Regions from separate parts of the Chryseobacterium turcicum genome, predicted to be linked through region 2. Evidence: riboswitches for the same ligand, from Rfam matches in the RefSeq annotation. Region 2 holds a riboswitch; the other holds the start of a gene.
The links. Region 2 has a riboswitch for S-adenosylmethionine ahead of LO744_RS20505 (alpha/beta fold hydrolase). Riboswitches for the same ligand answer to the same signal wherever they lie in the genome.

Region 1: another riboswitch for S-adenosylmethionine. It lies ahead of LO744_RS19105 (SusC/RagA family TonB-linked outer membrane protein); the one in region 2 lies ahead of LO744_RS20505 (alpha/beta fold hydrolase).

The regions. Positions count from the first base shown of each region.
Region 1 covers NZ_JAJNAY010000002.1:942,148-958,816, reverse strand. The annotation lists gene infB (translation initiation factor IF-2) at 1-370, shown strand, start outside; gene LO744_RS19155 (SusC/RagA family TonB-linked outer membrane protein) at 672-3,509, shown strand; gene LO744_RS19150 (RagB/SusD family nutrient uptake outer membrane protein) at 3,527-4,954, shown strand; gene LO744_RS19145 (putative porin) at 5,047-6,987, shown strand; gene bshC (bacillithiol biosynthesis cysteine-adding enzyme BshC) at 7,000-8,586, shown strand; gene LO744_RS19135 (LysM peptidoglycan-binding domain-containing protein) at 8,624-10,348, shown strand; gene fabD (ACP S-malonyltransferase) at 10,406-11,281, shown strand; gene LO744_RS19125 (GYDIA family GHMP kinase) at 11,292-12,197, shown strand; gene pckA (phosphoenolpyruvate carboxykinase (ATP)) at 12,324-13,940, shown strand; gene LO744_RS19115 (hypothetical protein) at 13,993-14,466, opposite strand; gene LO744_RS19110 (type II 3-dehydroquinate dehydratase) at 14,634-15,041, opposite strand; SAM riboswitch class I at 15,283-15,379, shown strand; gene LO744_RS19105 (SusC/RagA family TonB-linked outer membrane protein) at 15,463-16,669, shown strand, end outside.
Region 2 covers NZ_JAJNAY010000002.1:826,539-843,207, reverse strand. The annotation lists gene LO744_RS18565 (RDD family protein) at 1-568, opposite strand, end outside; gene LO744_RS18560 (stage II sporulation protein M) at 596-1,579, shown strand; gene LO744_RS18555 (DUF4013 domain-containing protein) at 1,563-2,525, shown strand; gene LO744_RS18550 (DUF4129 domain-containing protein) at 2,518-3,315, shown strand; gene LO744_RS18545 (DUF4350 domain-containing protein) at 3,331-4,488, shown strand; gene tnpA (IS200/IS605 family transposase) at 4,812-5,279, shown strand; gene LO744_RS18535 (AAA family ATPase) at 5,499-6,539, shown strand; gene LO744_RS18530 (DUF58 domain-containing protein) at 6,702-8,024, shown strand; gene LO744_RS18525 (hypothetical protein) at 8,592-9,506, shown strand; gene LO744_RS18520 (OsmC family protein) at 9,580-9,999, shown strand; gene LO744_RS18515 (T9SS type A sorting domain-containing protein) at 10,067-11,749, opposite strand; gene LO744_RS18510 (MGH1-like glycoside hydrolase domain-containing protein) at 11,933-14,545, opposite strand; SAM riboswitch class I at 14,733-14,844, shown strand; gene LO744_RS20505 (alpha/beta fold hydrolase) at 14,906-15,844, shown strand; gene LO744_RS20500 (ACT domain-containing protein) at 15,899-16,669, shown strand, end outside.

The sequences.
Region 1 (16,669 bases), 120 kb from region 2:
TTCTGTAATCTATAAAGCGATTGATGAAGTAAAAGAAGCGATGGAGGGAATGCTTTCTCCGGAAATTCAAGAGCAAGTTATTGGTAATGTTGAAATCCGTGAGGTATTCAAGATTTCTAAAGTAGGAACTATTGCAGGTTGTATGGTTCTTAATGGAAAAGTAACAAGACAGTCTAAGGTAAGATTACTAAGAGATGGTATTGTGAAATTCGATGGCGAGCTTGAAAGTTTAAAACGTTTCAAAGACGACGTAAGAGAAGTTACAAAAGGTTACGAATGTGGATTAAACCTTAAAGGGTATAACGATATCGAGCAGTATGACATTCTTGAAGTATACGAAGAAGTTGCTGTAAAGAAGAAATTAAAGTAATTTGATTTTATAAATAAATTAAAACCATTCCGAAAGGGATGGTTTTTTTATATAAAAAATACTATTTAAATTGATTCTAAATAATTTTTTTTATTTTGTTCAAAATCTCTTAAATCTAGGTGATTTTCTTACATTATTCTATTTTTAATGGTTTTAAATAATATTTATTGTCGATTTTTAATAAATTCTTTGTTTTTATAGTATTTCAAATAAAAAAATAGAATTTATATAAGTTAAAAATTTGCATATGTTAATATTTATTAACATATTTGCTCATTAAAAATATTAAAATTTTGTTAATATGAATGTTAAATTACGTGTATTAAGTGCGGGGGCATTGTTCTTTATAGGATCTATGGCTTATGCGCAAACAAAAAAGCCTGATACAACGGCAAAAGAAACTGAAATTGAAGAAGTAGTTTTGATGGGCCTAGGAGGGAAAAAAGCTGTCAAAGAAGTTACAGGTTCAATCAGTACAGTTAAAGCAGATAAACTTAACGACTTACCTATTTCTTCTCCAGAAAAGGCTTTAATGGGAAGGGTGACAGGTGTTCAAGCTGGAACTGTTTCTGGGCAACCTGGAGGATTTGTAACTTTACGAATTAGAGGGTATACGTCTATTAATGGGAATAACAACCCAATATTTATAGTTGATGGTGTTAGGGTTGCATCAGGAGATTTAACGAATAATAATACCACGGGAAATATTTTGGCAAACCTTAATACCGATGATATTGAGTCTATGACCGTTCTGAAAGATGCTGTTTCCACTGCTATTTATGGTGCGGATGCAGGAGCAGGGGTGGTTATTATTACTACAAAATCTGGTAAAGCAGGAAAGCCTAGATTTAACTTCTCAAGTAATTTTGGGACAAATAAAATGGCAGTTAAGATGCCAGATGCAATCAATAAAAGCGACTGGTTGAAATTAGCTTCTCAAACAATGTACAATTATGCTCCATTTGGTTTCTCTTCTACTGATGAAGCCTATAATGCGATTGTAGATCCGAATGAAGATTTCTTAGGATTTGCACAGTATATGGATACTAATACAGATTGGACAAAAGAATTGCAAAGATCTGCAACCCAAACTGAGACTAATTTTAGCATGTCGGGGGGGACAGATAAATTTAAATATTATAACTCACTAGGGTACTTCAATCAAGAAAGTATTTACAAAGGAAGTGATTTTAAAAAAGCAAATTTTGGAGCAAAATTTGAGTATAAGCCAACGGATCGTTTAACTATAAATACTGATTTCCAGTTTTCAAATAGTACAATGAATACATTGGCAGATTCGGGATCATTTTCTAATCCACTAATTGCTCAGTATTTTAACTTACCAATTGATCCAGTGAGAAATCCTGATGGTTCTTGGTATTATGGTATTAATGGAAATTTACCTTCAGGTAATTTCAATTCGGCTGCTTTACAGGAAATTAATTACAATAGAGCTAATACAACGCGTTTATTTGGTAATTTAAATGTTGGATATAAAATTCTTAAAGGTTTAAATTATAAATTTACATTTGCTCCAGAATATATCAATATTGAAGAAGACGTGTATTGGTCTCCAATTCATGGAGATGGATATACTGTTGAAGGTCAAATGCTTACGAGTAATAGTAGGCACTTTAACTTTAACTTAATTAATATGTTAGAGTATAGTTTCAATATCGGAGATAAAAATAGATTTAATGTTACCGCATTCCAAGAAGCATACAAGTCAAATCGAAAATATCTTTCAGGAACATCAAATATTACAGCAGTTAGTGGAAAAGCTTTTGAATCTTTAGACAGCTTTATTAAGCCTATCGATATTACAGGAAATGATGCCGTGAGTACTAGATCTGGTTTTGGAGGAAATATGAGCTACAGATTTGATAACTTTTTGAACGTTGATGGTATGTTCAGACGTGATGCTCTCTCTCAGTTTTATCCTGGTTCTAAAGGCGCAAATTTCTACTCAGTTGGGCTAGGTGTTGATTTTGCAGAATTATTCTTACAAAACAATAAGTATATTAATACTTTAAGATTGAAAGGGTCTTATGGAGAAGTAGGTAATAGAATTACTGCAAGTCCTTATTCTTTATATTCTTATGGACTTAATTATAATAATCATGCAGGAGCAAGTTATGGAGGATTCTTTAATCCAAATCTTAAATGGGAAGTCGTTAATCCTCTAAACATAGGTTTAGATTTAGGATTCTTCAATAATAATTTAACGGTTACTGCTGAATACTTCAACAAGACAACTAAGGATATGATTCTTACTGTTCCATTGTCATTATCACAAGGTTTATCAGGTTTTTCTCAAAATGTTGGTGAAATGATTAATAAAGGTTATGAATTTAGTGTTAATGCAAACATTATTAAAGCATCAAATTCAAAAGGATTCTCTTTAAGTATGGATGCAAACCTTTCTCTATTGGATAATAAAGTTTCTAAACTTTACGGTGGAAAAGAAATTCTTAGTGGTTCTACTTTAGTTCGTGAAGGAGAAACTATGAATAGCTGGTTCATGAGAAAATGGGCAGGTGTTGATGCTGCTAATGGTGATCCACTTTGGTATTTGAATGGAGTTGATGGTCAAACAACAAATAACTATAACTTGGCACAAAGAGCTATTCAAGGAAATAGAGTTGCTAAATATTATGGAGGTGTTGGTTTAAGAATGAGTTATCAAAATTTTGACCTTTCGGCTCAAGGTACTTATAGTTTTGGTGCAACTCTATATGATAACTGGGCAAATTATACTCAGAGTGATGGTCAATACAATTTATTCTATGCTGGGTATTCTTCTCAAATGGATTATTGGACACCAAATAATCCTAATGCGGCAAATCCAAAACCTATTTATAATGGAAATAAACTGTCTAATAGCATCTCTACAAGATTCTTATACAAAGCAGATTATTTAAGATTGAGCAATATTAGATTAGGATATACTTTTGATAAAAACTTCTTAGAAGGGTCTAAATTAAATAAAATTACAGTATATGTAATGGGTAATAATCTTCTTACTCATAGATATGATAAAAATCTAAAATATGATCCAGATATGGCATTATTAGGTACTACTGATTTAAACTTGCCACCAATGAAAACATATTTAATTGGTTTTAATGTTGAATTTTAAATAAAATTTTTAAATAAATGAAAAAATATATAATTAAGGCAGCTTTTGCCATAATAGGTGCTTTTACTATAGTATCATGTAGTGATGACTTTTTAGAAACAGAGTTTTCTAATACTGAAGAGCAGGCTCCCATAACAACAGTTGAAAAGTTACAAGCTTTCACTTATGGTAACTATGCGACGATGAGAGATTTTAATTATTATGGAAACTATTTTATTACTACATCTGAAGTAAGAAGTGATGAAATGTATTCTAATACAAGAAGTGGATATCATAACGCAATAATGAATTATACAATGCTTTCAACAAATGCTCAGTCAACTGGTGCATGGACGGCGATGTATACTGCTATTGCTAAATCAAATATAATTATTAATACTGCAGATAATCTATCATGGGCACAATCGGCTAATCCTGCTGTAGTTAGTCAAAAAGTCAAACATCTAAAGGGGCAAGCATATGCACTTAGAGCACAAGCGTTTTTTGATTTACTAAGATTGTTTGGACAAAAATATACTCAAAACCCGGCTCAGTTAGGAGTGGTTTTGCCAGTAAAATATAATCCATCTGCTAATATGGCTAGATCTTCTATTGCGCAAACAGAAGCACAGATTGAAGCTGACTTTGCTAAGGCATTTGAATATCTAGATGGAAATTCTAATAATTCTTATGGAGATAAAACCGTTTTGAATGACCATTCTGTTGAGGCATTAATGTCGAGATACTATCTTTACAAAGGTAATTATCCTAAAGTAAGAAGTTTAGTAAACAATATAGTTGCTTCAGGAATATGGAGCGTTGTAAAGGGTGAGTCTTTTGTTTCTAGTTTCACACTTAATAACTCTGCTTCAAATTCAATGTTCGAATTGGCAGTAGGTTCTGCTGTGACAATTGCTCCCTCACTTAATGATTTTTATAATGGTGAAGGTGCTTATAAGAATGTTGTAGTAAAAACAGCTACCTATAATAGTTATGTTGCACAAGATGTTAGAAGAAATGCTATAGGAGCTTCTAGTGGTGTAGCAGGTAGATTTTTAAATGGAAAATATCCTGCTTTAGCTAGTGATAACAATATCAGAATGGTGAGATATGAAGAAGTTTTACTAAATGGTATTGAAGCTGAGTTAAACGGAGGAAGCGCTGCTACTGCATTAGGTTATTATCAAGCAATTCACGCTGAAAGAGTAAAAATTGTTCCTTATGTTGCACCAACAGTAGTAGACATTAACATCCTTAAAGCTGAAAGATCAAGAGAACTTTTAGGTGAAGGATTTAGAATGTGGGATTTACTAAGATGGGGTACAAATCTTCCTAAAAATATTTCAAATGGAGGAACTAACGGAACCGTTAATTTAGGAAATAATTTATTGGCATTCCCAATTCCTCAATCAGAAACAAATGTTGCAGGTACTGCAATTGTATCTAATCCTGGTTATGATAACTAATTATTAATATAATTATATAAACCAAAACCCCGTCAATCGACGGGGTTTTTTATTGCCTTTTATTTCTTATTTTTGCTGTACAAAAAATATTCATGAAATACCTTTTTCTAATCATATTTTTCCTCGCTCCCTTTACGAAGGCTCAGGTTATTGTTAATAAAACAGACTCTAACCTGCTCGATAAAAAGCTAAAAGATACTTTAGTAATAGATTCCGGGAAAAAAGATTCTCTTAAAATTTTTAAACCAACGATTAATGATTATCAGTATCAAACGCAGTTTTCTGAAAAGAAAATATTTGATACAGCGATGACCTTTAATAAAACGTATATTTTTTCTCAGTATAACAACAGAGATAATTTTGGAAGAGTGCAGTTTGCAAATATAGGGTCGGGATTCAATCCTCTATCTTACGAAGTGAATGCTGAGCAAAATCTTTCTCTACTGCCGGCAAATAAATCGTACGGTATTTTAGGAGTCAATGATATCAAATATTATGATGTAAAAACGCCTACTGCTACTTTTATTTATCATACCGCAATGAAAAACGGAGCAGCTTTGCAGTCAACGTATACCCAAAATATTGGGAAGCGATTTAATTTCGCTTTAGATTATATGGGACTTCGTTCTCAAGGATTTTACAGAAATTCATTAGCAGCCAACAACAATACTTTGTTTTCAGGGCATTATACTTCAAAAAGTGGAAATTATGAATTATTTGCTCATTACCTTCATCAGAATGTAAACAACCAGGAAAATGGAGGAATTGTCGATGACAACCTGTTTCAGTCTGGAGATAGTGAATTTAGAAGTCGAGATAGAGCTTTGGTGAATTTGGCATCATCGAGTTCACAATATTCTTACCGTAGATATTATTTGAGTCATCAGTTTACTCCTTTTAATGCAGAAAAATTTCCTTTTAGAATTCGACATACTATTTTTAATCAAGGGAATAAATATTATTATAATCAAGGTGCTTTAGAGCCATATTGGTATACTTCAGCGGCGGAACTCGTAAATGGTTTTCCTCTTGCAACGAAAAAGTATTCAAATAATTTAAGCAATACTTTCAGTTTGGTCTTCGATAACGAACGTTTTAAATTGGATGCAGGATTAAGATATCAAATGCTAAAATTTGGGGTTGACCAAATTACATTGCCGAATCTTGAAATTCCTTCTGAACTTAAAGAGAATAGATTGGGAGCAGTTGGAAATCTACAGGTTAAACTATTTGATAAATTCCAGGTTAATTCATTCTTAGAAATTTCAAAAGGAAATCAGTTTGGAAATTATTTGAAGACGACAAATAATATCAAGTTTGAGCCTATTAAAGATTATTTTGTGAATGCAAAAGTGAATTTCCAAAATTCATATCCGTCATTCAATTATCTTGCGAATGCGTCGGTGTATAATAATTTCAATTATTTCCTTACCAATGCAAAAAATCAGTCGGTAACTGAAATTGGAGGAAATGTTAATCTAAAATGGTTTAAAACAGAATTGTTTGCCAACTATTTTAGAATAGATAATTATACTTATTTTGATGTTGCGGCAATGCCAAAACAAAGCGACAACTCTGTCAATATTTCTCAAATCGGTGGTGATGCAACATTCAGTTACGGCAAGTTTCATTTAAATACAAGATTACAGTTTCAAAATGTTTTAACGAATAAAGAATTGTTGCCATTGCCTTCTTTTATAGGAAGAGCCAACTTTTTCTTTCAGTCTAAAGCATTCAAGAATGCAGCAGAAGTTCAGGCTGGTTTAAAAGTATATTATTTCTCAAAATTTGCGAGTCGAGAATATTTCCCGATTCTTAACGAATATATTTTACCGAGCGCAGATTCTTTCTCTATCGGAGGACAGCCTATTGCAGATGTTTATGTCAATATGAAAGTTAAAAGAATGTTTTTCTTTATCGAAGGTCAGCAAATAGGAACGCTCGTTTCTCATAACAAATCTTATGCATTTCCACATTATCCGGTTTATGATTTTAGATTAAACATCGGGATTTTATGGTATATGTTCAACTAAAATTTAAGCAGGTTGAAAACAATAAACAAAATAGCATTCAGCGAAATTGAAAGTATTCCACAATTGGTAAAAGATTTCCTGAATCATGATATTGAAGGGTTTGAAGCACATACTTTTTCACTAGAAAATTTCGCTCAGCAAATTCATTCAAAACAAGACTCGTTCACTTCAGATAAAAGAGAAATTCTTTCTGAAGCCATAAAATCGCAGCTTTCTGATTTTAAACTTTCTTCGAATCAGATTGAGAATTTAGAAAATCTTAAGCATAAAAATACATTTACCATTACAACCGGGCATCAGTTGAACCTGTTTTCCGGACCTGTTTTCTTTATCTATAAAATTCTGCAGACGATAAAGACTTGTACTTATTTAAAGCAGAATTTCCCTGATTTCAATTTTGTTCCAATCTATTGGATGGCTTCTGAAGACCATGATTTTGCAGAAATCAATCATTTTAAAACTGAGAATAATTATTACGAAATCAATGAACATTCTGGTGGTGCTGTAGGAAGGATTTTTATAAATGATATTTTTTTTATTTCTGAATTTGAAAAAGAATTTAAAGATTCTATTTTCGGAACTGAGCTTATTTTAATGCTTAAAGAAGCGTATAAAAATGGAAATACTTTAACGAAAGCCATTCAGACTTTGGTTCACAGATTGTTTTCAGATTTTGGATTATTGATTCTAGATGGCGATTCAAAAGAACTTAAAAACCAAATTAAAGATGTTTTTAAAGATGAGCTTGAGAATTTCAGCTTACATAAAAACTCAATAGAGAAAGTAGATTTTCTGACAGATAAATACGGCAAAGTTCAGGTTAATCCTCGGGAAATTAATTTATTCTATCTTTCCGAAACTCGTGATAGGATAGATTTTGATGGTAATAACTATATCGTTGTAGATAAAAATATTCAGTTTACAAAAGAAGAAATTCTTAGTGAACTTGAAAACTCTCCTGAAAAATTTAGCCCTAATGCATTGATGCGACCTGTTTATCAGGAAACTGTTTTGCCAAATCTTGCTTATATTGGTGGAAATGCAGAAATCATGTACTGGCTCGAATTGAAAGACTATTTTACGGAACTCAATTTACCTTTTCCAATCTTGATTCCGAGGAACTCGATGTTATTTTTAAAAGAAAAGACAATTGGGAAAATTGAAAAACTTAATTTAAAGTTGGATGATTTTTTTCAGAATTTCACAAAAATTACGAATGACAAAATTTTAGATAATAATGAAATTCTTCATTTACTTAGTGAAAAAGAAAATCTCTTGACGAAGCAGTTTTTAGAATTGAAAAACGCAGCCGAAAGTACAGACCAGTCTTTTGGAAATCTTGTAAAAGCTGAAGAAACCAGACAATTGAAATCTTTCGAAAGAATGAAAAAAAGGCTTCTTCGTGCTGAAAAGATAAAACAAAATGAGCTTTTAGAACGTTTGGAGAATCTATTTTTAGATGTTCATCCGTCAAAAACCTGGCAAGAAAGAATATATAATTTCTCTGTATTTTTTGCAGATTTCGGATTTTCTTGGATAGAATTTTGCATGGAGGAGATGGTGGTAGAAGATTCAAAATTAATAATTGTTGCCATTTAATTTTAAAGAAGTATTTTTGTAAATTATAATATCGAAAATGATTAAGAGGTTTTTTGTACTATCTGGTTTATGTATGTTTCTAAGTTTATCTGCTCAGAAAACACACACGGTTATAAAAGGGGATACTCCCTACAATATTTCTAAGAAATACGGAATTTCACTGGATGAGCTTTATAAGCTGAATCCTGCAGTGAAAGACGGGAAGTTTTCCATCGGCGATGTTGTGAATGTGAAAACAGGAACTGCTGTTTCTACTAAAACCCCTGCTGTAAATACTTCTTCACAAACTGGAAAAATAATCCTTCAACCTAAACAAACGGTTTACGGTATTACTAAACAATACAGAATCTCTGAGACTGATTTAAGAAAATTGAATCCTGATTTGGATTCTCATTTGAAAATCGGAGACGAAATCACTTTACCTCTAGATAGTATTAAAAAATACGGTGGAAATCAGACAATAGCCGCTACCGTAATAAAACCTGCTGAGCGTGTTACTGAATCTACTTCGGTAAATAATAACAAAACTAAAATAGATTCCGGAAACGACAGGTCTTCTGGCGGAAGTGCACATTCTAATCAGGATGAATATGCTACATATACAGTTGAACAAGGCGATACAGTTTTTTCAATTGTAAATAAATTCGGAGTTACAATTGATGAATTGATTGCATTAAATCCTGAATTATCAAAAGGTTTAAAAGCCGGAATGATTTTGAAAATCAGAAAACTTGATGCTGCTTATATCAAAAAGAATGGTGATGCATTAAGCGTTGTTTTGATGCTTCCTTTCGGGTACAGTACCAATGAAACTCAGTATCGTGCAATGGCTACCGATTTTCTTACCGGTGCAAAATTAGCAATCGAAAGAAATGCTTCAAACGGACAGAAATTAGATATTAAAATTGTTGATTCAGGTAATGAAGCCTCATTTAAGAGTTCTTTATCGCAAATCAATCCTAATAATACCGATTTAATTATCGGGCCTTTCTTCAAGTCAAATGTTATTGACCTTTTAGATTTTACTAAAACTCAAAAAATTCCTGTAGTGGCTCCATTTGCCAACTCGCCGGAATTATATAACTATAGCAATCTGATTATTGTTGAAACCAACAATCAAACGTATGCCGATAAAATTGCTGAAGAAGTAAAATCGGTATATTCTAATCAGAAAATTTATATTGTTGCAGACGCTAAAAAAGAGAATGCCAATTATCTGAAGTCTAGTCTTGAGAAAAATATTAAAAATGCTCAGATTACTGTTGTAAATACTGCTGCAGAAATTCAGTTGGATCAAAACATGATGACAGGGCAATCTGCTCCGGTTATTGCAATTTTGGCGAGTGATAATGATGCTTTAGGAGAAGCTTTTTCAAATAAAGTAATTGCTTTGTCGAAAGAAGTGCAGGGTATAAAAGCATTCAGTATGTATGCCGTGCCCAGTTTCGATAAAAAAGTGGATGAATTGAGTCAGGCAAGTTTGGTTTATCTAATGGACAGAAAAATCAATACTGACGGAAGTTTTGAAAAAGAAATCTTAGCTGCATACAAATCAAAATACTGCAAAACTCCGGGTAAATATGCCGTGATTGGTTTTGATGTAGTCAACGATATGCTGACAAGAGAAAATAAAAAAGGAGAAATCTTTAAACAAATCAATAAAGTGCAAACTCAGTTGGCTACTAAATTTGAATTTGTAAAATCTAAATCAAACGGAGCGTATGTAAATACTGGTTTCCGTGTGATCAGACTGGTTCCTTAAAACTCTTTAAGGACTCTATTATTAAACTATAATTGATATTAAACTTTAAATAAATAAATGAAAGCACTTATATTTCCAGGTCAGGGATCACAGTTTGTAGGTATGGGACAAGAATTATACGACTCCCGTAAAGACATTAAAGACCTGATGGAATCTGCTAACGAAATTTTAGGTTTTGATATTCTTTCCCTTATGTTTAGGGGAACAGATGAGGATCTTAAGAAAACAGAAGTTACACAACCTTCAATATTCATACATTCTGTTGCAGCTTTAAAAGCGGTAAATGGTCTTGGTGCAGAAATGGTTGCAGGTCACTCTTTGGGAGAGTTTTCGGCGTTGGTTGCCAACGGAGTTTTATCTTTTGACGACGGGTTGAAACTTGTTTCTGAAAGAGCAAAAGCAATGCAGGCTGCTTGTGATGCAAACCCAAGTTCTATGGCTGCTATTTTAGGGTTAGATGATGCTAAAGTAGAAGAAATCTGCGCATCAATCAGCGGAGTAGTAGTTCCTGCAAATTACAACTGTCCTGGGCAATTGGTAATTTCGGGTGAAACGGTTGCGGTAGAAGAAGCTTGTATTAAATTAAAAGAAGCGGGGGCAAAAAGAGCACTATTACTACCGGTAAACGGAGCTTTCCATTCACCATTAATGCAACCTGCGCAAGAAAGATTGGCTGCTGCTATTGAAAATACGAAATTCAGAAAAGCAACAATTCCTGTGTATCAAAATATTACGACTACAGCTATTACAGATCCAGATCAGATTAAAGCTAATCTTATCGCTCAATTAACGGGACCTGTAAAGTGGACGCAGTCTGTACAGAATATGATTAAAGATGGTGCCACAAATTTTGTAGAAGTTGGCCCTGGGAAAACTCTTCAGGGATTAATCAAGAAAATTAATAGTACAGTAGCTTCTGCTTCTGCTATCTAATTAAAATAAAATGGGCGAAATATATTCACCGGGAAAGCTTATGCTTACTTCAGAATATTTCGCTGTAGACGGAGCTCTTGTCCTAGCGGTACCCACAAAGCTAGGGCAGGAGTTTTTTTTTGAAGAAAAGCAAGACGGGAAGCCTATTATTTTCTGGGAAGCCTATCATCAAAACGAATTATGGTTAAAAGCGGTCATCGATTATAAAACGTGGCAGATTTTAGAAACCAATATTAATCAAAGTGCAGAGTTTATTCTTAAAACTCTTAAAAACGTTCAGAGCCTTTCTGAAACTAAATTTAAAAGCACAGATACCTATCATTTAAAAACAAACCTTCAGTTTCCTTCAGATTATGGTTTAGGAAGCAGCTCTACTTTAATGAACAATCTTGCCGAATGGTCAGAAGTAGATCCTTTTTATCTGAATACAATCAGTTTGGGTGGAAGTGGATACGATATTGCGGTGGCCAATGCAAAATCTGCAGTGTTGTTTCAGAATAAACCAGAAATCTCTTTTGAGAAGATAAATTTTAGTCCGAAATTTAAAAATGAACTCATTTTTATTCACCTCAATCAAAAGCAAGATAGCCGCGAAGCTATTCAACTTTACAGGTCAAAAATAAAGTCTCAAATTATGGTAGATGAATTTTCAAATCTCACAAGAAATATTTTGTTATGTGATGAATTGGAAAATTTTTCAGAACTAATGATGATACATGAACAAAAAATTTCTGATTTTATTGAAATTCCGACAGTTAAGTCTAAGTTTTTCTCAGATTGCCCAAGTTTTGTCAAAAGTTTAGGTGCTTGGGGCGGGGATTTTGTAATGAGCTCAAAATTTGTAGGCTTTAAGGACTATTTTTGGGGAAAAGGTTTTACCACAATTTTCGAATGGGATGATTTAATAGACTGTTAATCAGTAGTTTATAGCTGTTATTTTTTATTTGTCATTTTCGCTTATATGTTTATATTTATCCACGTTTAACAATTTGTTAATATTCATCAAGTTAAACAAACAAAAGAAAAAGAAAATATAAGTAAAATGAAAAACGCTAAAATCGTCCAAGATTTACAAAAATTAGGGATTAAAGGAGATTACGAATTAATTTATAATCCTTCATACGAAGAGTTATATCAAGCGGAAATTTCACCTGAAAATCAAGGTTTTGAAAAAGCTGAACTTACAGAATCTGGTGCAGTATCTGTAAAAACCGGTATTTTCACGGGCCGTTCGCCTAAAGACAGGTATATTGTTCAGGATGATGTTACAAAAGATACTATTTTCTGGGACGGTAAAGTAAATTTACCTACAACACCTGAAGTTTTCGAATCATGTAAAGATTTGGTACTAACTCAGCTTTCTGACGCAAAAAAGATTTATGTAGTAGATACTTTTTGTGGTACGAACACAGACACAAGACTTAAAGTAAGATTTATCGTTGAAGTTGCTTGGCAGGCGCATTTCGTTACGAATATGTTCATCCGTCCTTCTCATTTTGAATTAGAAACTTTCGGAGAGCCAGATTTCACAGTAATTAACGGATCAAAAACAACAAACCCTAACTGGGAAGCGCAGGAATTAAATTCTGAAAACTTTGTAATGTTTAACCTTACTGAGAAACTTCAGATTATTGGAGGTACTTGGTACGGAGGTGAAATGAAAAAAGGAATGTTTGCGATGATGAATTATTACCTTCCACTAAAAGGAATGGCATCAATGCATTGTTCTGCAAACGTAGGAGAAGAAGGAGATGTAGCGTTATTCTTCGGACTTTCGGGAACAGGAAAAACGACTTTATCTGCAGATCCTAAAAGATATTTAATTGGTGATGACGAGCACGGTTGGGATAACAACGGAGTTTTCAATTACGAAGGCGGTTGTTATGCTAAAGTAATTGACTTGTCAGCAGAAAAAGAACCGGATATTTTCAGAGCGATAAAAAGAGATGCACTTCTTGAAAACGTTGTGGTACACGACGGTGTTGCTGATTATACTGACGGATCTATCACTGAAAACACGAGAGTTTCATATCCTATTTACCATATTAACAAAATCGTTTTACCATCTAAGGCAGGTCATGCAAGCAAGATTGTTTATCTTTCTGCTGATGCTTTTGGGGTATTGCCTCCAGTTTCTATTTTAGATGAAAACCAAGCTCAATATCACTTCCTTTGTGGGTATACTTCAAAATTAGCAGGTACTGAAAGAGGAATTACTGAGCCACAACCATCATTTTCTCCAGCATTTGGTGAAGCATTCTTAACATTACATCCTACAATGTATTCTAAAACATTAATTGGGAAAATGAAAGAACACGGTGCTAAAGCTTATTTGGTAAACACTGGATGGAACGGTACCGGAAAAAGAATTTCATTAAAAGATACAAGAGCGATTATTGATGCTATCATCGATGGATCAATTGAGAAAGCTGATAAAATGACTATCCCTGTAATGAATTTAGAAATTCCAACTTCATTGCCAAATGTTTCTGAAGGAATTTTAGATCCTAGAGATACATACAGTGATGTTGCAGAATGGGAAGAAAAAGCAAAAGATCTTGCTGCAAAATATATCAAAAACTTTGAGCAGTATTGCAATACTGACGAAGGTAAAAAGCTGATTGCTTCTGGTCCTCAATTGCAGGAACAGACCATTTAGAAATAGTGAAGAAAGCCTCATCAATTTGATGAGGCTTTTTTATTGGGTGAAATTAATCTCGCCAACCATAACTTTTCCAAGTTTTACTTTCACTATTATAAATTTCTCTAACAAAAAAACCTCTTTTATATTCAATATTAAAATTGTTCGAATATGTAAATTTATTATATTTTATTCCATAAGTTGTTGGCATTTCCTTAGGGTGAATTTTACTATTGTTTTTGAGAGTAAAGATGATTTGTTCTGACCTGAATCTCTGAACCTTATCAACGATAAACATAGAAATTATTTGAGTAAACAAAAAAAGAGGTAGCAAAATAATGATTTTTGTTGATGTAAGTTTAAACACTCTCTTTTTATATTTAATAGAATTAAAAATAAAAAGTATTAAAGAATATGCTAATATACCTATGAAAGGAATTAGTAAGAAGAACATTTGCACTACAACAAAGTAGTCAATGTAGGGTGTGATAATTCCAAGAATAAGCACTACAATAAAAATATACTTGAAGATGTTTTTTTTCAATCTGATGTTTTGTAATTATTGTTGAAGTTTTGGCAATCAACCGTGTCAAGGTTCTAAACCTTGACACGGTTTTCCAAAACATTGATTTGAAAACCTTGACAAAGTTTTAAAAAGCAATCGAATTTAATTTAATAGTAAGAGTATCATTTGTGGCAAACAAAAGCAAATTACTTCAAACTCAATATCGCTAATCGATATCCTTCCATTCCAAAACCAGACAAAACGGCATCCGTATTTGCCGCAGTCACAGATTTCTGACGGAATTCTTCTCTTTTGTAAATATTGCTGATGTGAACTTCAATTTTTGGCTTTTGAATATTCTTTAAACAGTCTGCAATTGCATAAGAGTAATGAGTAAAAGCTCCCGGATTAATAACGACTGCATCAAAATCATCTACCTGAAGTCTGTTAATCAGCTCACCTTCAATATTTGATTGGTAATAATTCAATTCGTGAGAAGTAAATTCAGATTTTAGTTTTTCTAAATAATCTTCCATTGAAACACTTCCGTAAATTTCGGGTTCTCTTGTGCCTAATAGATTAAGATTAGGGCCATTTACAATTAAAACTTTCATACTATAAATTTAAAAACTTTTTTAATAAGTCTGAATATTTTCTATTTTAATTCCTTTTTAAGGATTACATTATTTTTAATGATATTTCTCATGTTTGGTGATTTCATAATTTTTTCAACTATCTATTTTAGTGGTTTTTAAGATTTAATTACGTTAAATTTTATTAAATTTTAAATTGAAAACTTAAAGTCTACTTGTTTTGTGGACTAATTGTTTTTAGATTTGCAAACGTATTTCGATCGGCTTATAAAGAAAGATGGAGGGAACTGACCCTGTGAAATCTTAACAACCTGCTTTTGGCAAGGTGTTACATTCAGCCTTTAAAGGAAAAATAAGCAATTGGTTCATCGTGTTTATCGATGCTCTTTGTTGTCTTTTCTATAAAGGGTTATTTTTTTAAAATTGATAAATGAAATGAATTATGATTAACAAAAATTTAATTAACTCTAAAGCTTGGATTCCATCTGTTGCTGTATTCTTCTTAGGAATAGTCAACATTAATGGGCAGAAAACAAAAAAAGATACACTGCGCGAACAGGATATAGACGAAGTCGTAGTGGTGGCTTACGGAAAAGCAAAAAAAACAAGCTATACAGGTTCTATAGCAACTATTTCTAGTGAGAAGATAAATAACAGACCGGTTACCAATATTACCAAAGCTTTGGAAGGGCAGGTTCCGGGGCTTCAGGCGGTAAGTGCTTCGGGACAGCCGGGTTCTACAGCTTCTATCCGTATTCGTGGGATAGGCTCGATAAGTGCTTCTAGTAATCCTTTGTTTGTGGTAGACGGAATTCCTTTTGATGGAAACATCAATTCGATAAGCCCCAATGATATTGAATCGATTAGTGTTTTGAAAGATGCTACAGCGAGCTCACTTTATGGTTCAAGAGGAGCCAATGGAGTAATTATTATTACAACAAAATCCGGAAAAAAGGGTGAGGCTAAAGTAAATTTCAATATCAGTCAGGGTTTTTCTACCAGAGCGGTTAAGGATTACGAGCAGGTAAATACAGACCAGTATTTTCAGTTGTACTGGGAAGCTTTGAGAAATGGTTACAAATCGAGTCAGGTCACTTCGCAGCAAGCGGCACAAATGGCGAGTGATGCTTTGGTTTCAGGGAGTAATGGTTTAGGGATTAATCCATATGGATCAAATTATGCAAAACCAGTTGGAACAGATGGAAAACTAGTTTCTGGAGCTACTGCTTTATGGAACGACGACTGGAGAGATATTCTTCAGAGAGTTGCTGCAAGAAGTCAGGTAGATTTAGATTTTAGCGGAGGAAACGAAAAAAGCAATTATTACTTCTCACTAGGATATCTTGATGATAAAGGAATTGCTATTGGATCGGGTTTTACAAAATACAGTACAAGACTTAAAATAAATTCTGAAGTCAAAAAATGGTTAAATGTTGGGGCTAATTTAAGTTATACCAACAGTCTTCAGGAAGCGCCACCTTCATCAGATTCCAGAACAGATAATATCATTAATGCGGCAAGAGTAATCCCTTCTTTTTATCCTTATTATGAACGAAATGCAGATGGAAGTCACCGATTAGATGCTAATGGAAATTATATTTATGATTTCGGAAAATACCGCCCTACAAGTGCTTTGCAGAATCAAAATG
Region 2 (16,669 bases):
TCATGTCATTATCGCTTAATCCAATCACCTGCGAAAAAGTGGGGATGTAATCGTGGTTGATATTTTCAAGAATCGTATGAGAAATATTGATATTGTTTTTAAGGGAGATTACGGCTGTTCCGGAAGCAATGTCTCCTAAACGCTGGTTGTTTTTAGAGACAATCATAGAAATTAAACCGACAACTCCCGCAAAAGTTGTATCAATTAATCTGAAAACCCAACGAATCAGATAATCTCCGAAACTCGCTTGGTAACCATCAATTTTTACCACCCGTATTTTCATTACTTTTTTTCCGGGCGTTTGTCCTTCCATTAAGCTTTCCAAAACTAGTGGGTAAAGTGCAACAGGTAAAGTGAGAACAATATAAATAGCATTTTGAGACCAGGAATCTAAACCATCTAAAATATATCCTAAATTGAAAACGTTAAAAAATAAATAGAACGTTATTATAAGATAAGCCACTTTGATGAGAGTATCTATAATGTAGGCTATCATTCGTTCTCCGATACTTGCGGTGATAAAATTAATATTTACATTTTGGGAGGTATTTATCGCAATTTGAGACATAATTTTTATTATTTTAGCCTTACAATTATGAGAGAAGTTTATTTCATTAAACAAAATAAAGAAAAATGGTTGGGAATTGAGCAGGTTGTTCAAGGGAAAATTAAAAAAAATCCTGATGACCTGTCTTCGTTGTACATCAACCTTGTCAACGACCTTTCTTTTGCTCAGACTTATTACCCCAAAAGTAATACAACGGTTTATCTTAATCATCTTTCGTCTCAGATTTTTCAGAAAATTTATAAAACAAAAAGAGTTGAAGAAAACAGACTGATTTATTTCTTTAAAACAGAAGTTCCTTTAATTGTTTACGAAAACAGAAGATATTTAATCTACTCATTTTTGTTCTTTATATTTTTTATGCTCATTGGTGTTCTTTCGGCGAGATATGACAATGATTTTGCAAATCTTATCTTAAGTGAAGGATACGTGAATATGACCATCGAAAATATCAAAAACGGAAATGCAGTAGGTGTTTATCAGGATGGTTCAACTTGGGGAAGTACCATAGGAATTACTTTTAACAATATTATTGTTGGAGCGAAATTATATATCTACGGCATTTTTGGTGGACTCGGAACGTTATATCTTCTTATGCACAATTCTATCATGGTAGGAACTTTTCAATATTTTTTCTATCAGCATGGCGCTTTAGGAGACAGTGCAAGAGGAATCTGGCTGCATGGTGTGTTTGAGATTTTCAGTATGGTGGTAGAAGGAATGTGTGGTTTGATTCTCGGAACATCGATTCTTTTTCCTAAAACACTTTCAAGATTTAATTCTTTTAAAAACGGATTTAAAAATTCATTCAAAATATTTTTAAGTACAGTTCCTTTTACCATTTGTGCCGGAATTATTGAAGGTTATGTTACGAGGTATGCTTTAAATATGCCTTTGTCGCTTAATCTTTTCATCATTTTTGGTTGTTTGGGAATTATCGGCTTTTATTATTTTATCTATCCACATATTGTTAACCGAAGAGTAAAAAACACTATCAATGATGCAATTTTATAAAAAAAGAGATTTCGGAACATTTATCAGTGACAGTTTTACGTTTTTCAAATTATATGGGAAAAACTATTTCAAAAACTACATTTTGCTAAATGGGCTTTTGCTTATTTTGATGGTTACCCTATTTGTTTTTGGTTACAGGGAACTGTTGATGCCGATTTTTGGGTCAAATATGAGCGGAGAAAGCTATTATTTTGAATCTTATTTTGAAGAAAATATCGGAATGTTTGCGGTGATGGGAGTGATTACTTTCTTACTTTTTTTAATCATGATGATTGTCAATTATCTTTTCCCGGTTTTTTATCTTAAAAGATTAGCAGAAGGAGAATTGAAAATAAAAACGGATGATATTCTCGGTGATTTTAAGAAAAATGCCGGTAAAATAGGAAAGCTTTGTCTGGGAATGATTTTCGTTGTGACACCGCTCTCATTTATTATAATGGGAATCTCTTATGCGATGATATTAATTGTTATCGGATTTTTTCTCATCTTACTTATTTACCCGGTTTTATTTAATGTGATAACATTTTTGATGTATGATTATTTTAATAGTAAAAGAGGTTTTTTTGAAAGCTTAAGCTATTCTATTCGGTCACAATTTTCATATACAAATGGAAGAGAAAAATCTCCATTCTGGAAATATTGGGGCTCTACGGTTGTTATTTCAATTATTCTGTATGTGATTACCACTATTTTTACGGCAATACCAATGATTTTCTTTATGCTGAAAATTACTACGACTGCGCCAGATGCCAATTTTGAGCAAAATCCATTCGCTGGAAGTTTTGGAGTCATGATGTTTGTAATGTATGGAATTTCGATGTTGGTATCTTTCTTTTTGTCGAATATGCTTTATGTAAATTCAGGATTAATGTATTACGACAGCAGAAGAGATTTTCATCAAAAAGTAGAGTTGGAAGAAATTGAAACAATCGGTATCAATGAATAAATTTCTATTTTTTTTATTGATTTTTCTAAATCTTGCGACCTTTAAGTCTCAGGAATACGAAGATGATGATATTTCTGAAATGTATGTAGAAGATTCTGTAGAGACTTCTCATTACAAAAATATGTACGTTGCAGATTCTGTTTTAAATGCTAATCCTCAAACTGAAAATACTGTTTTTCCAAAGAAATTTAAAGAAAATCTACCTTCAAGATACAAGGGAAAGGAGTTTGATTATACCACCTCAAAACCTAAAGAATCATTTTTTGACAAGCTTAAAAGAAAATTAGCTAGACTATTGCAAAGTATTTTCGGAGATACCAGTTTAGAGACTTCTTCGCAAATTACATGGGTTGTTATCCGTCTTTTTGCTATTATATTGGTTGGTTTTTTACTTTATTTCATCGTTAAATATATAATTAGTACCAATGGAAGTTTGTTTTTTGGCAAAAAGAATAAAAAAGTAGAGATTCTTGAAGAAGAACTTCATGAAAATATTCACGAAATCAATTTTCCCCAAAGTATTGCAAAATTTGAAAATAGCGGAGATTACCGTTCTGCAGTTCGATATCAGTTCTTATTTATTCTTAAAAAATTAAGTGATAAAAAACTCATCATTTGGAATCCCGAAAAAACAAATAAAGATTACGTTGCGGAGCTTAAAGCTGCACATTTGAAAAACCAATTTTATGACCTTTCGTATATTTTCGATTACGTTTGGTATGGTGAATTCAGTATTGATGAGCAAAGTTACAGTAAATTTAAAAACCAGTTTCAAGGATTTAAACCTTAATTAAAACTTCTTAAAATGAATAAAACGTTCAAAATATATGCTCTTATTTTCATCATTATCATGGTGATTATAGCATTGTTTGAAGTTAATAAAAAGGAAGTTGTAGACTGGCGAAAAAATTTTGATGTCAATCAGAAATCACCTTTCGGGCTCTTTGTTTTTAATAAAGAAATAAAAGATTTATTTAAAAATAATCTGACGAAAATTGAAGTTGCTCCCTACAATTATTATGCAGAAAAAGACAAAAAGCCACACAATATTCTTATCATAGAAAGCGAAATGGACCAGGAATCATGGGCTAAGATTTTGGATGAGGTTTCTAAAGGTTCTGATGCAATGATTATTGCCAACCGAATTCCAAAAAATATTTCAGATACAATTGGATTTTATGGTTCAAAAATTTCTTATGAAGACCAAAATGTTTTGAAACTGACCGACAAAAAATATCAGAATGATTTTATTAGATTAGATAAATTTCCATCGGGAAGAGGTTTTTCTTATATCAGACTCAATGTTCAGGTTTTAGGAAAAACAGTTGAAGAAAATAATAAAGACCAGGCAAATTTCATCAAAGCACCATTCGGAAAGGGAAACGTTTATGTGCATTGTGAGCCACTTTTTTTAACGAATTATTATCTTTTACAATCAGGAAATGTACGATATGCCCAAAGTGTTTTTTCATATTTAAGTGACAGAGAAACTTTGTGGTTTGTAGAAAGTAATACCAAAGAATCTAGTTCGTTATTGCGTTTTATACTTTCTAATCAGTCTTTGAAATACGCTTGGTGGGTGTTTTTAGGAGGATTGATTTTATTTATTTTCTTTAATGTAAAAAGAAAACAGCGAATCGTTCCCATCATTGAGCCATTGAAAAATACTTCCGCTGATTTTGTGAAAAGTATAGGGAATCTTTATTTGCAAGAAGGAGATTTTCACGATATGATGGCTAAAAAAGCGCAATATTTTTTAAATAAAGTAAGACTAGATTTTTTAATTGATACACAACATCTGGATGAAGAGTTTGCGAAAAAACTTAAGCTAAAAACGGGAAAATCTGAAGAAATGATTAATGAAGCAATCGTTTTGATTAAAAAAGCACAAGACCCTTACGCAAGTGTTGTCAAAGAAGATTTAGCAAGAATAAACAGTCTTTTAGATGATATTTTGAAATGATTTGTTGATAGAGAATTTTCCGTAGAATAGAAATCTGGAAAAAAATGGGATATTAAATTTATAAAAATGGCTGCTTTTTTGAATTTTATGATGGGTAAAGGTGTCGCTCCTACGGAGCTTCGCTCATGTTGGGTAACATTTTCTACAAAGGTTAAACTCCTCTGGAGTTGGTCGCTTTTAGATAAAATTAAATGTATAAAAATATTTAGAATAGGAAAAGGCTCCGTAGGAGTCTAACCTTTGTAGAAAAAATTGAGAGATATGAAAAGAGCTCCGTAGGAGTGAAACCTTAAAAACAATCTATAATATTAAAATTTTCAATAATGGCGAATACCTATTCTCAAATTTTTATTCAGCTAATTTTTGCCGTAAAGGGTAGAGAAAGGCAGATTCGTGAAGAGTTTCGGGAACATTTAGAAAAATATATTACAGGAATTATTCAGAATAATCATCAAAAGCTATTAGCTATTTATGCAAATCCTGATCATATTCATATTTTAGTTGGATATAATAATCTGAATGTTTTGATACCTAATCTTGTGAGAGATATTAAATCTAATTCTTCAAAACTTATTAATGAAGAAAATTGGTTTATAGGAAAATTTCATTGGCAGGAAGGGTATGGTGCATTTTCCTATTCCAAAAGTCAGGTTGATTCTGTTGTGAAATATATTTTGAATCAGAAAAAGCATCACGAGAAACAGTCTTTTAAAGAAGAATATATCGAGTTTTTAACAAAATTTGAAATTGATTATAAAGATGAATACGTTTTTGAATTTTATGATGATTAAAGGTGTCGCTCCTCCGGAGCTTCCATAATCTTATTGTAATATTTGCTACAAAGGTTGAACTCCTACGGAGTTCGTTACCTATATAGACTGAAACGGTAAAATAGAAAATTAGGTGAATAAAAAGACTCCGTAGGAGTCTGACCTTTGTAGAAAAACATCAACCACACAAAGTATAAGCTCCGTAGGAGCGAAACTATTTTCAAAATAGAAACAAAAGAAATGGAAAATAACGAAGAACAAAATTTAGAAAATCAAAATTCTATTAATTTAAATAAAGAACAAAAAACTCAGGAAGAATTTCAATCGAGAATCGATATGATAGAGCTTCGTGAGAGTTTAAATAAAGTAAAAACAGAAATCGCCAAAGTAATAGTAGGTCAAGAAAATATGGTTGAGCACCTTTTGGCGGCTTTGCTTTCTAACGGACATGTTTTGATTGAGGGAGTTCCCGGTGTTGCAAAAACAATTACCGCAAAATTATTGGCAAAAACAATTGATGTAGATTTCAGCAGAATACAGTTTACACCAGATTTGATGCCTTCAGATATTTTGGGAACCTCGATTTTCAGCATGAAAAATTCTGAATTTGAGTTTAAAAAAGGACCTATTTTCTCAAGCTTTATTCTGATTGATGAAATTAACCGTTCTCCTGCAAAAACTCAGGCGGCTTTGTTTGAAGTAATGGAAGAGAAGCAAATTACCATAGACGGAAAACGCTATGAAATGGATGAGCCTTTTCTTGTCATTGCGACTCAAAACCCTATCGAACATGAAGGAACTTACAGACTTCCGGAAGCTCAGCTTGACCGTTTTTTATTCAAAATTAATGTAGGATATCCCAATCTTGAACAGGAAATTGCGATTATCAAAAATCAACACGATAACAGACTCGAAGATAAAACTGAAGCCGTTAATAAAGTAATTACAGCGCAACAGCTCAATAATTACCAGAAGTTAGTGAAAGAAATCATTGTTGAATCTCAACTGATTGAATACATTGCTAAAATTATCATTAATACGAGAGAAAATCAGTTTTTATATTTAGGAGCTTCGCCAAGAGCAAGTCTGGCATTATTAACAGCCTCAAAAGCTTTTGCAGCATTGCGAGGCAGAGATTTTGTAACACCGGAAGACATTAAAGAAGCAAGTTATGCAGTTTTAAGACACCGAGTAATCGTTTCGCCTGAAAGAGAAATGGAAGGTTTAACTGCTGATGAAATTATTCGTCAGATTTTGGAAGGAATAGAGATTCCCAGGTAGGTTCCAAGGAATGATAATTTCAGAATATCAATAAACATAATGTTTGTCATGCTGAAAGCATCTCTACAAAATTTATTGAGATTCCTACCGGAATTACAAAAACTTAGATTAATTTTAAATACTAAAGGCTTAACAAATTAGAGAAATAAAAAACCTAAAACCTTGAAAAACCTATACATCAATACCCGTTTTTTTTTCGCACTCATCGGTGTAGGAATGCTTTATATTTTGGGATTTTTCTTTCCATTTTTTATGATTTTGGGTCATATATTTTTATTATTGATTTTCCTTACAACTTTTATTGATTATTTACTTGTTTTCAGACAGAAAGATACTGTTTTAGCACAGCGAATTTTACCTGAAAAATTATCAAATGGTGATGAAAATGCGGTGAAAGTTGATATTAAAAATAATTACAGTTTTAAAATCAATGTAAAGGTTATTGATGAAATTCCGTTTCAGTTTCAAAAGAGAGATTTTTTAATCAGAAAGCAAATTGAGTCCGGAAAAAATACATTATTTCAATATTTTTTAGAACCAAAAGAACGAGGAGAGTATAATTTTGGAGCCTTAAATATTTATGCTTCATCGCCAATTGGTTTCGTGTCTAAAAGATTTATATTTCAAAAAGATATTTCTTTAGCTTCATATCCGTCATTTATTCATTTAAGAAAATATGAGTTGATGGCGCTTCAGAACGAATTTTTATTAGGCGGAATCAAAAAAATCAGGAAACTTGGGCACACGATGGAATTTGAGCAGATTAAAGAATATGTTCCCGGTGATGATGTAAGAACAATCAATTGGAAAGCAACCTCAAAGACCAATCGTTTGATGGTGAATCAGTTTCAGGACGAAAAATCACAGCGTATTTTTATGCTAATTGATAAGGGAAGAACGATGAAAATGCCTTTCAACGGTTTAAGTCTTCTCGATTATTCTATCAATGCCACGATGGCGCTTTCTCATATTATTCTGAAAAAAGGAGACCGTGCCGGAATGATGACTTTTTCAAAGAAAGCCGAAAATAAAATTCCTGCCGAAAATAAATCTGGGCAACTAAGAAAAATTTCAGAATCTTTGTACAATATTAAAACTGATTTCTTTGAAAGTGATTTCAACAGGTTGTATCAAGATGTAAAATATTCGATTAATCAGAGAAGCTTGGTTTTGCTTTTTACCAATTTTGAAACTTTGGATGGACTAAACAGACAGATGAAATATCTTCGAGGAATTGCCAAAAACCATTTGCTGGTGGTAGTTTTCTTTAAAAATACTGAAATTCAAAAACTCATCCATTCCAATCCGGAAACTACGCAGGGGATTTATGATGAAATTATCGCCGAAAAATTTGAGTTTGAAAAAAAGCTCATTATTCAAGAATTAAGAAAATACGGTATTTATTCAGTTTACACTCTTCCCGAAAATCTAAATGTTGATGTAATTAATAAATATCTTGAGATAAAAGCACGAGGGATTTTGTAGCCAATATAGTTTAAACACAAAAATTGAAGAATGAATAAAGTTAATTATGAAAAGAGTTTTATACTCTTGTTTTTTATGCTCTTTTTTTATGTATTTTATACATTGTACGCAATCTATAGCTCAAATGTTATATTGGCAGACGATTTAAGTATTTTATATTCATCCAAAGACATACACCAGAATTATTTTGAATACATTATTTCGTATATCGATTCTTCTACAATGTCTGCAAGGCCTGTATCTGGTTTTATAACGGGTACCATTGCTTTTTTTTCAAAAAATAATAATCAGATATATTTCTTAGGGCTGCTTTTTTTTCCTTTGTCTATATTCACTATTTATTTTGTCTTAAGCAAAATTTTATCCAAAGAGGTTGCTTGTTTAATCATTCTGTTTTATGCAGTCTCAATTATTGGAACGTCGATACAGTTTTCACCCATCATGTTGAATTCTAATGTGGCTACAATTTTTTATGTATTGAGTATTTATTTTATCGTAGTTAAGAAAAATTTAGTTCTCAGCTCACTATTATTTATACTTTCCATATTATCGTATGAGATATTTTTTATGGGAATTTTAATCAATATTTTATTGATTAAAGAAAATAAAAAGAAAATAATATATGCTTTATTGACTTTAGGATTACTCTTTTTTTATCGAAAATTTGCACAGGTTTACTTTTTTACAAATTCATATCAAAGAGATTCGGTCTCTAGTATTTTTGATATGCAAAGAAACTTCAAAATTATAATCTGGTCAGGAAAAATGATTTTTAGAGATTACTTTGTTGCAATTTATAGAAGTTTTATCAATATTGGGAAGATAAATGTTTTTGAGTGGGCTATAGCTTTACTCATCTCTTATGGTGTTTTTAATTTATTAAAATCCTTTGATTTCCATCTCAATTCAAAAAAACTAAAAAAAGTTGCAATGGTAACATTTTGTGGTTTTATCTTTAGTTTTGGAATTTTTGTTTTTTCAACTTATATGCCGACTTTATTCGGGTTTGAGAATCGCAATTTAGGCGCTGTACGATTGTTTTTAACGACATCAGCCATATGCTTTCTTCTGTATTTCTTAGGGCAAACTAAAGTCAAAAAAAATGGGATAGCTCTTGTATTTTCTATTTCCAGTTTAGTTTTAATGATAAGCAATTTAGGCGTTAAAAATTCGTGGATTTATGCAAATGATTTTAATAATAATATTTTTAAAACGATTAAGGTTGAACTCGATAATAATAAAATAGATAAAGGGGTTATTTGTGTAGATTTTGATATCTATAATGAAATAGAAAATAACAATAATTTTATATTAAGAGAGCCTGTGTTTTTTAACAATTGGGAAAATAAAGAACTTTCTTTTAGAAACGGTATTAATCCTGAAAACATAATAATTTATAACTGGGAAAGGAGGAAAAATGGTGATTATCAAGTTTTCATTAGAAAAAATAAGGTCACTTTAAAGAAGCTCAATAGTTTATAATTTGATAAGTAAATATAATTTTATTAGCTAGAATAGAAGCTTTTTATAACTTTGTAATAAGAAATAAGCAACAATGAAAATAACACTTAATAGACTCAACGACGATTTTTTATTTGAATGTACCAATGCTCAGGGAAATTCAATTTTATTAGATAATACATCTCAACCAGGCGCAAAAGGGGTGTCACCAATGGAAAGCGTTTTGATGGCAGTCGCAGGATGCAGTGGAATTGATGTAGTTTCTATTCTGAAAAAACAGAGACAGGAAATTACAGATTTCAAAGCTGAAGTAGAAGGGGAAAGAATTGTTGTGGATGATGCAAAACCATTCAAATCAATTACTGTAAAGTTTTTGTTGGAAGGAAATATCGACCCTAAAAAAGCATTGAAAGCATCAGAATTATCTTTCGAAAAATACTGTTCTGTATCAAAAACCTTAGAGCCCAATGTAGAAATTGCTTACGAAGTTTTTGTAAACGGAGAGAAAGTTTAAATACTATTTTAATAACAAAAGGCTGTACATTATAAAATGTACAGCCTTTTTTAATGAATGTTAAATATTATTTTTTAATGACTTTTACATTTTCAACTGTCCCATCTGTCATTGTCATATTTAAAATATAAAGTCCAGATCTTAAATCACCTAAATGAATTGAAGATGATGGATTGTTTATAGATTTTATATTTCTTCCAGAAACGTCTGTTATAACAATCTGTTTTACCTTTTCATAGTTTTTAATGTTTATAGCTTGGCTGAAAGGATTTGGTGAGATTAGATTCTTCTTTTCTGCCTTTATTTCACTTGTTGATAGATTAAGAGGTGCTAAAGTAACTGTTACAGTCCAAGTACCATTATTAACTTTATTATAAGAGGCATTACATCCTAAATTTTCATCACCCCAAGTTCTCCATGCGTGCAATTGGAAATCTACTGTTCCTACAAGATCATTGGCTAAATTTAGACCTGTTCTTTCGTAGGTGAAAGTTCCTCCCGAAGACCCTGAAGCAGATGATATTGTAGATTCTGTAGTATTGTTTGTAGTGCATATCAATAAGCTTTTTTGCTCAGACATATAAGCACCTGCCAGAGCAGTCATTGTATAATTAACTTTTGTGGACGCAATTTTATAACCACTAGGAATCGTTAAAGATAATGTTCCTGAGCAACTTGATGTAGACGATACTGTGGGTTCGTTACTTGCAAATGCGGTGTTGATATCGTTAGAAGTAAACGTGGCAGAAACTTGTCCGGGAATAAATTCTTTCATTTTCCAGAATCCTTTTATAGAGCCACAGTTTGATCTTACCCAGAAATAATATGTTTGCCCCGTTGTTAAGCTGTTTAAAAGAGCAGAGGTTACTCCTGTTGCCACAGAACCTGTAGGTGTTGTCGTAGCGGTAGGTGCCGTTGAAGAAGTAGAGTAGTAATATTCATATCCTGACGAAGGAGTACTTGATGGAGGTACCCAACTCAATGTGGCGCTGGTAGGGGTGGTTGTAGAAGTGATATTTGTAGGCGATTGACAAGAATTGTATACATCTGCCGAAAAAGCAAAAATATTTGGCAATCCTCCTGTACCCGTTTTTGTTATCGTTACACTAGTAATATTTTTTGATTGGTTTGCTGTGCTGATTGCTAAAGGAAGTTGGTATAACCTGGGATTAGTTCCACTTCCTGATTCTAGATTATTGTTGTTGAGGTTAATACGTCCTATTCCTTGTATTGCGTAATTACTTCCACCATACCAATCAGAGATACTTATTCCGGTAAATGTTTGGGTTGTAGTATCTGAAAAATTAACGACAGCGTCTACAGTTGTTGCTCCACTTCCTCCGGTTGCAAGCATATATAAATTAATTGCGGGCGTAGGATTTGCAAAAGTAAGTGTTCCGGAAGTTGTGGTGCTGGTAAGGCGAAGAGAATTGTTTCCGTTGTAGGGAGCCAGTTGATAACTTAATCCATTGGTAGAAGCTACAGCAGTATTGATGATTCTATTGATGGGTAAACCGTACGTTAGCGCTGTACTTGTTGATGTTAATTGAAAATCGCGTGATAGAAACGCATAACTTACACCATCTACGTCGTTGTTGGTAGAGCTTAAGGCCGTTCCAACACCATTTGCAATCACATCTGCATTAAATCCACTTTGTATAGGTATTATTTGATATTCTTGTGCTTTTACTTGATTAAAGGACATTGCAAGTGAAGCCATCAAAAAAACAGATTGTAGTTTTCTTTTCATAATAAATATGTTGATTATTAGTAATTGGTGTAAATATACTTAAATAGTAGTGTTTTGCTGGTTTTTTTCTGTTAAAATTGATGAATTTTAATAAAAAGCATTAAAATAGTAATTATTTATTGTTTTGTATTAAAGAACCCAGAGGGAATCTTCTCTGGATTTAAATCGTGTATGGTCAATAGATTAGGCTAATCTTGGCTTCATTAGTTTTGCCACTGTTGCCGTCCATCCAGTTTGGTGTGATGCCCCTACACCGCGACCATTGTCACCGTGGAAATATTCAAAAAACGTAATATAATCTTTGAAGTGTGGGTCATAATTAAATTTATAATTCCCGCCGTTAAAAGCCCGTTGTCCACTTTCATCTTTCAGGAAAATAGAGCAGAGTCTTCCGCTGATATTTTGGGCAACTTCATCTAGATTTTTCTTTTCGCCACTTCCTGTAGGGAGTTCCACTTTTAGACTATTTCCATAATAAAAATGGAAACGCTGTAAACTTTCTACAATCAGAAAATTGATAGGAAACCAAATCGGTCCGCGCCAATTACTGTTTCCTCCAAACATTCTGCTGTCGCTCTCTGCAGGCGTATAATAAACTACATTTTTGTTGCCGTGAACCGTAAAAACAAAAGGATTTTCTTCATACACTTTAGACATCGCACGAATTCCATAAGAACTTAGAAATTCTTTTTCATCCAACATTCTCGTCAAAACCTTTGTAAGTCTCTGTTTGCGGAGAATACTCATCAAATGTTTTCTGCCACTTCCTTCTTCATCCCAATGAGATACTAAAGACGTCAGTTCAGGCTTATTTTTTAAAACCCATTCCATTCTTTCACGGAAATTAGGCATTTTATTAAGCAAATGATGGTCGATAATTTCAACGGCAAATAAAGGAATTAAACCTACAATACTTCTCAATCTTAGAGAAACGCTTTCTCCGTTTGCCAACTGTAAAACGTCGTAAAAGAAGCCGTCTTCCTCATTCCAGAGACCCTCTTTGCCTTCTCCCATATTTTCCATGGCTTCAGCAATATAAAGGTAGTGCTCAAAAAACTTAATGGCCATATCTTCATAAACCTGATAATATTGAGCGAGTTCCATAGAAATTCGCATCATGTTGAGTGCATACATCGCCATCCAACTTGTTCCGTCGGCTTGCTCAAGATGTTCACCATCTTTCAGTTCCATATTTCGGTCAAAAGCACCGATATTATCTAAACCTAAAAACCCGCCGCCAAAAATATTTTTACCGTTTTTATCTTTTCGATTTACCCACCAAGTGAAATTTAATAATAGCTTTTGAAAAACTTTTTCAAGGAATAAAAGGTCGGGTTTTCCGTTTGTTTTTTCATCAATTTTAAAAACTCTGAAGCATGACCAAGCATGCACAGGCGGATTGACATCGCTTAAGTTCCATTCATAAGCCGGCATTTGCCCATTGGGATGCATATACCATTCTTTGGTCAACAAAAGCAATTGGTTTTTAGCAAAATCGGCATCAATTATAGCAAACGGAACACAGTGAAACGCCAAATCCCAGGTCGCGTACCAAGGGTATTCCCATTTATCGGGCATTGAGATGATATCTTTATTGTGAAGATGTTCCCACTCCGTATTTCTTACATAATGATTAAAATCTCTCGGAGCTTCATAATTTGGGTCACCTTTCAGCCATTTTCCGACATTGTAATGATAGAATTGTTTGTTCCAAAGAAGACCTGCAAAAGCCTGTCGCTGTACATTCTTTTCATCGTCATTAAATATATCTTGTTGAATTTCGTCGTAAAATTCATTGGCTTCATTTATTCTTGCATTAAAGATGTCATCAAACTGATAAAAAGCATCATCCATATCGTAAGGAGACAATCTAAATTCAAAAACTTCAGACTGCCCGGCTTCGATAATTTCATCAATAATAAACGCGGCTTTTGTTCCTTTTTTTTCTGGATTTACGGTATTTTGTTGATGAATAACATAGTCGTTGATTCCATCTTTGTAATAAGCGTTTTCTACAAACGGAGCGCCATGAAGTTTAGGATTGTTCGTCTCATTCTCACAGAAAACCTGTTCTGCATTCTTATTTTTCGAATAAAACTTTTTGATGGGAATACTGTCGTGAAGAACATCGATACAGCCTTCTTTTCCACCTGCTACTTGGCCTTTGTACTCATTATAACCCCATTTCCAATTGTTTCTAAACCATGCTGTTGGTAAAATAACAATCGGTGCAGCTTGATTGCTTCTGTTACAAACGGTAACACGTATTAAAATATCATGGGCATCAGATTTACAGTATTCTATGAAAATGTCAAAGTATTCATCTTTATCAAAAATTCCGGTATCGAAAAGTTCATACTCGGGTTGGTTTTTTGTGCGTCGACCGTTTTCTGCGACGATATCGTCATAAGGAAATTCGTTGATAGGATATTTATACACCATCTTCATATAGCTGTGAGTAGGTGTATTATCAAGATAGTAGAAAATTTCTTTAATGTCTTCGCCGTGATTTCCCTGAGGATTACTCAATCCGAAAAAGCGTTCTTTTATTCTTTTATCTTTTTTATTCCAAAATGAAAGCGCAAAACAGAATAATTGTTTTGGGTCCGAGATTCCCGCGATGCCTTCTTCTCCCCAACGATAGGTGTGGCTTTCTGCAATATCATGGTTGGCAAAATGCCAAGCATCTCCATTGGGGCTGTAGTCTTCACGTACATTTCCCCATTGTCTGTTGCTTACATATGGGCCCCAGTTTTTCCAATCTTTATCTTGTAATCTTTGCTTTTCGATGTTCATTTTCAGCCATTTTCATGGCTAAGTTAATTTTTTTTGCTCACTATTTCCAATTTTTTAAATCTGAATAATTCTTAACAATCTTCTCAAAACCTTACTAGGATTAAGTTTTATCTTATTTGTTAATTTTTTTTAATTTTTAAAAGAAAAAGTTTTACCTTTGCACCATTCGTTCATTTACATATTGAAAATGTTATCAAGAAAGGTTGAGGGATATAGACCCTATGAAACCTTAGCAACCCTTTGTGCAAGCAGAGAAGGTGCTACGTTCTACCAAATAATTTATTTTGGACAGATAACTTACTGAAGTTCTTTTCAGCCATTCTCATGGCATTTTCAAATTTATTTTTAATAATATATAATTTGAAAACAGAACTGCAACATATTAACTTTTTGTACAAAACCGATTCTCAGAGAGAATACCATATCCCGTTAAGCTATCAGCTTTTTGGGAAAGAGTTGTTTTCTGCACCCATTATCTTGGTAAATCATGCCTTAACTGGAAACTCAAATGTTACCGGAGAAAAAGGATGGTGGAAACAACTGATTGATGAAAATCAGGTGATTGATACAAATAAATATACGATACTCTGTTTCAATATTCCCGGAAACGGTTATGATGATTTTTTTATTGACGAATATTCAGATTTTACACCTTCAGATATTGCAAATGTATTTCTGAAAGGTCTTGAAATTTTAAACATTAAAAACATATACGCTCTGATTGGAGGCTCTTTGGGTGGTGGAATCGGCTGGGAAATGCTTTCGAAAAAGCCAGATTTAGCCGAAATTTTTATTCCAATTGCTTGTGATTCTAAAACTCATGATTGGTTACATGCTCAATGTCTCGTTCAAAAATTTTTATTGAATGGAAATGATAAGCCGCTACAAAAAGCCAGAATTCATGCTATGTTGTGCTACAGAACACCTCAATCTTTAAACAATAGATTTCAAAATAAATACAATGCGGAAAAGCAACAGCTAGAATCTGAAGATTGGCTGAATTATCATGGAGAATCTCTTGCCGAAAGATTTAGTTTAAAATCTTACAAACTGATGAATCATTTACTGATGAATATTAATGCAAACGAAAATAGATTGGAGAAAATTCAGGCACGAATGCACATGATCTCTGTAGATACAGATTTGTTTTTTCCTGCCTCTGAAATCAGACAATGCTTTGAAAAGCTAAGGGAGAATAAAGATGATGTTTTCTATCACGAGATCAAATCAGTTCACGGGCATGATGCCTTCTTAATGGAATACAGTCAATTAAATAATATCATAAATAATATTTTGTAAGATAAAAGGAGTTTAAGGTAATTCCGTCTTACGAAGAAATAAAAAAGGTTACAGATGAAAAGTAATGCAAACGAAATAAAGTTTTTAAAAAACAGGTCAATTGTCAAATTTGAAGGACAAGATTTTTTGGGTGAAATAGGAATCGATGGAAGAGTTTTCAAAGCCCTTACATTTGCCCGTATCAGTGTAGGAATAATTTCTCAGCAGGCAGTAGAAAACGGATTGTCAATTCTTGTACATGAAGATGATTCTGAAAAAGCAGTAAACTGTCTGATTGAAGAATTTGCAACAGAAAGAAAATCAGGAAAAGTTACTCAGATTTACAGCATCAATAATGTTTCTGTCATCGGTTTTGTGGCAGAAGATTTAAATAAAATACTTTCAGAATTGGCAAGAAATAACGTTTTTCCGTTGTTATTAAACCAAAACTCAAGTGAAAAACGTATTAATATTGTTGTGACTTCTTCTCAGGATGAGAAAACTAAAAATATCATTGAGTCTGAAATTTTCAAAAAACCAAAAACAGTTCACTTGGCAATTATTGGTCACGGAAATGTAGGAAAGACTTTAATAGAGCAGGTTTTACATTCTTCGGAAGAAATTAAGCGCAGAAAAAATATACATCTTAAAGTTGTTGCGGTAGCCAATTCAAGAAAAATAGCTTTTAACAAAAAAGGTTTTGATAATCAATGGAGCGATGAGGTTTTTGCTTCTGAAAAAACTTCTGAAGTAGGAGAGTTAATTAATTTCTCTAAAGAAAATCAGCTCGAAAATCTTATTGTTGTTGATAATACAGCGAGTAAAGATTTTGTGAAAAACTATCAT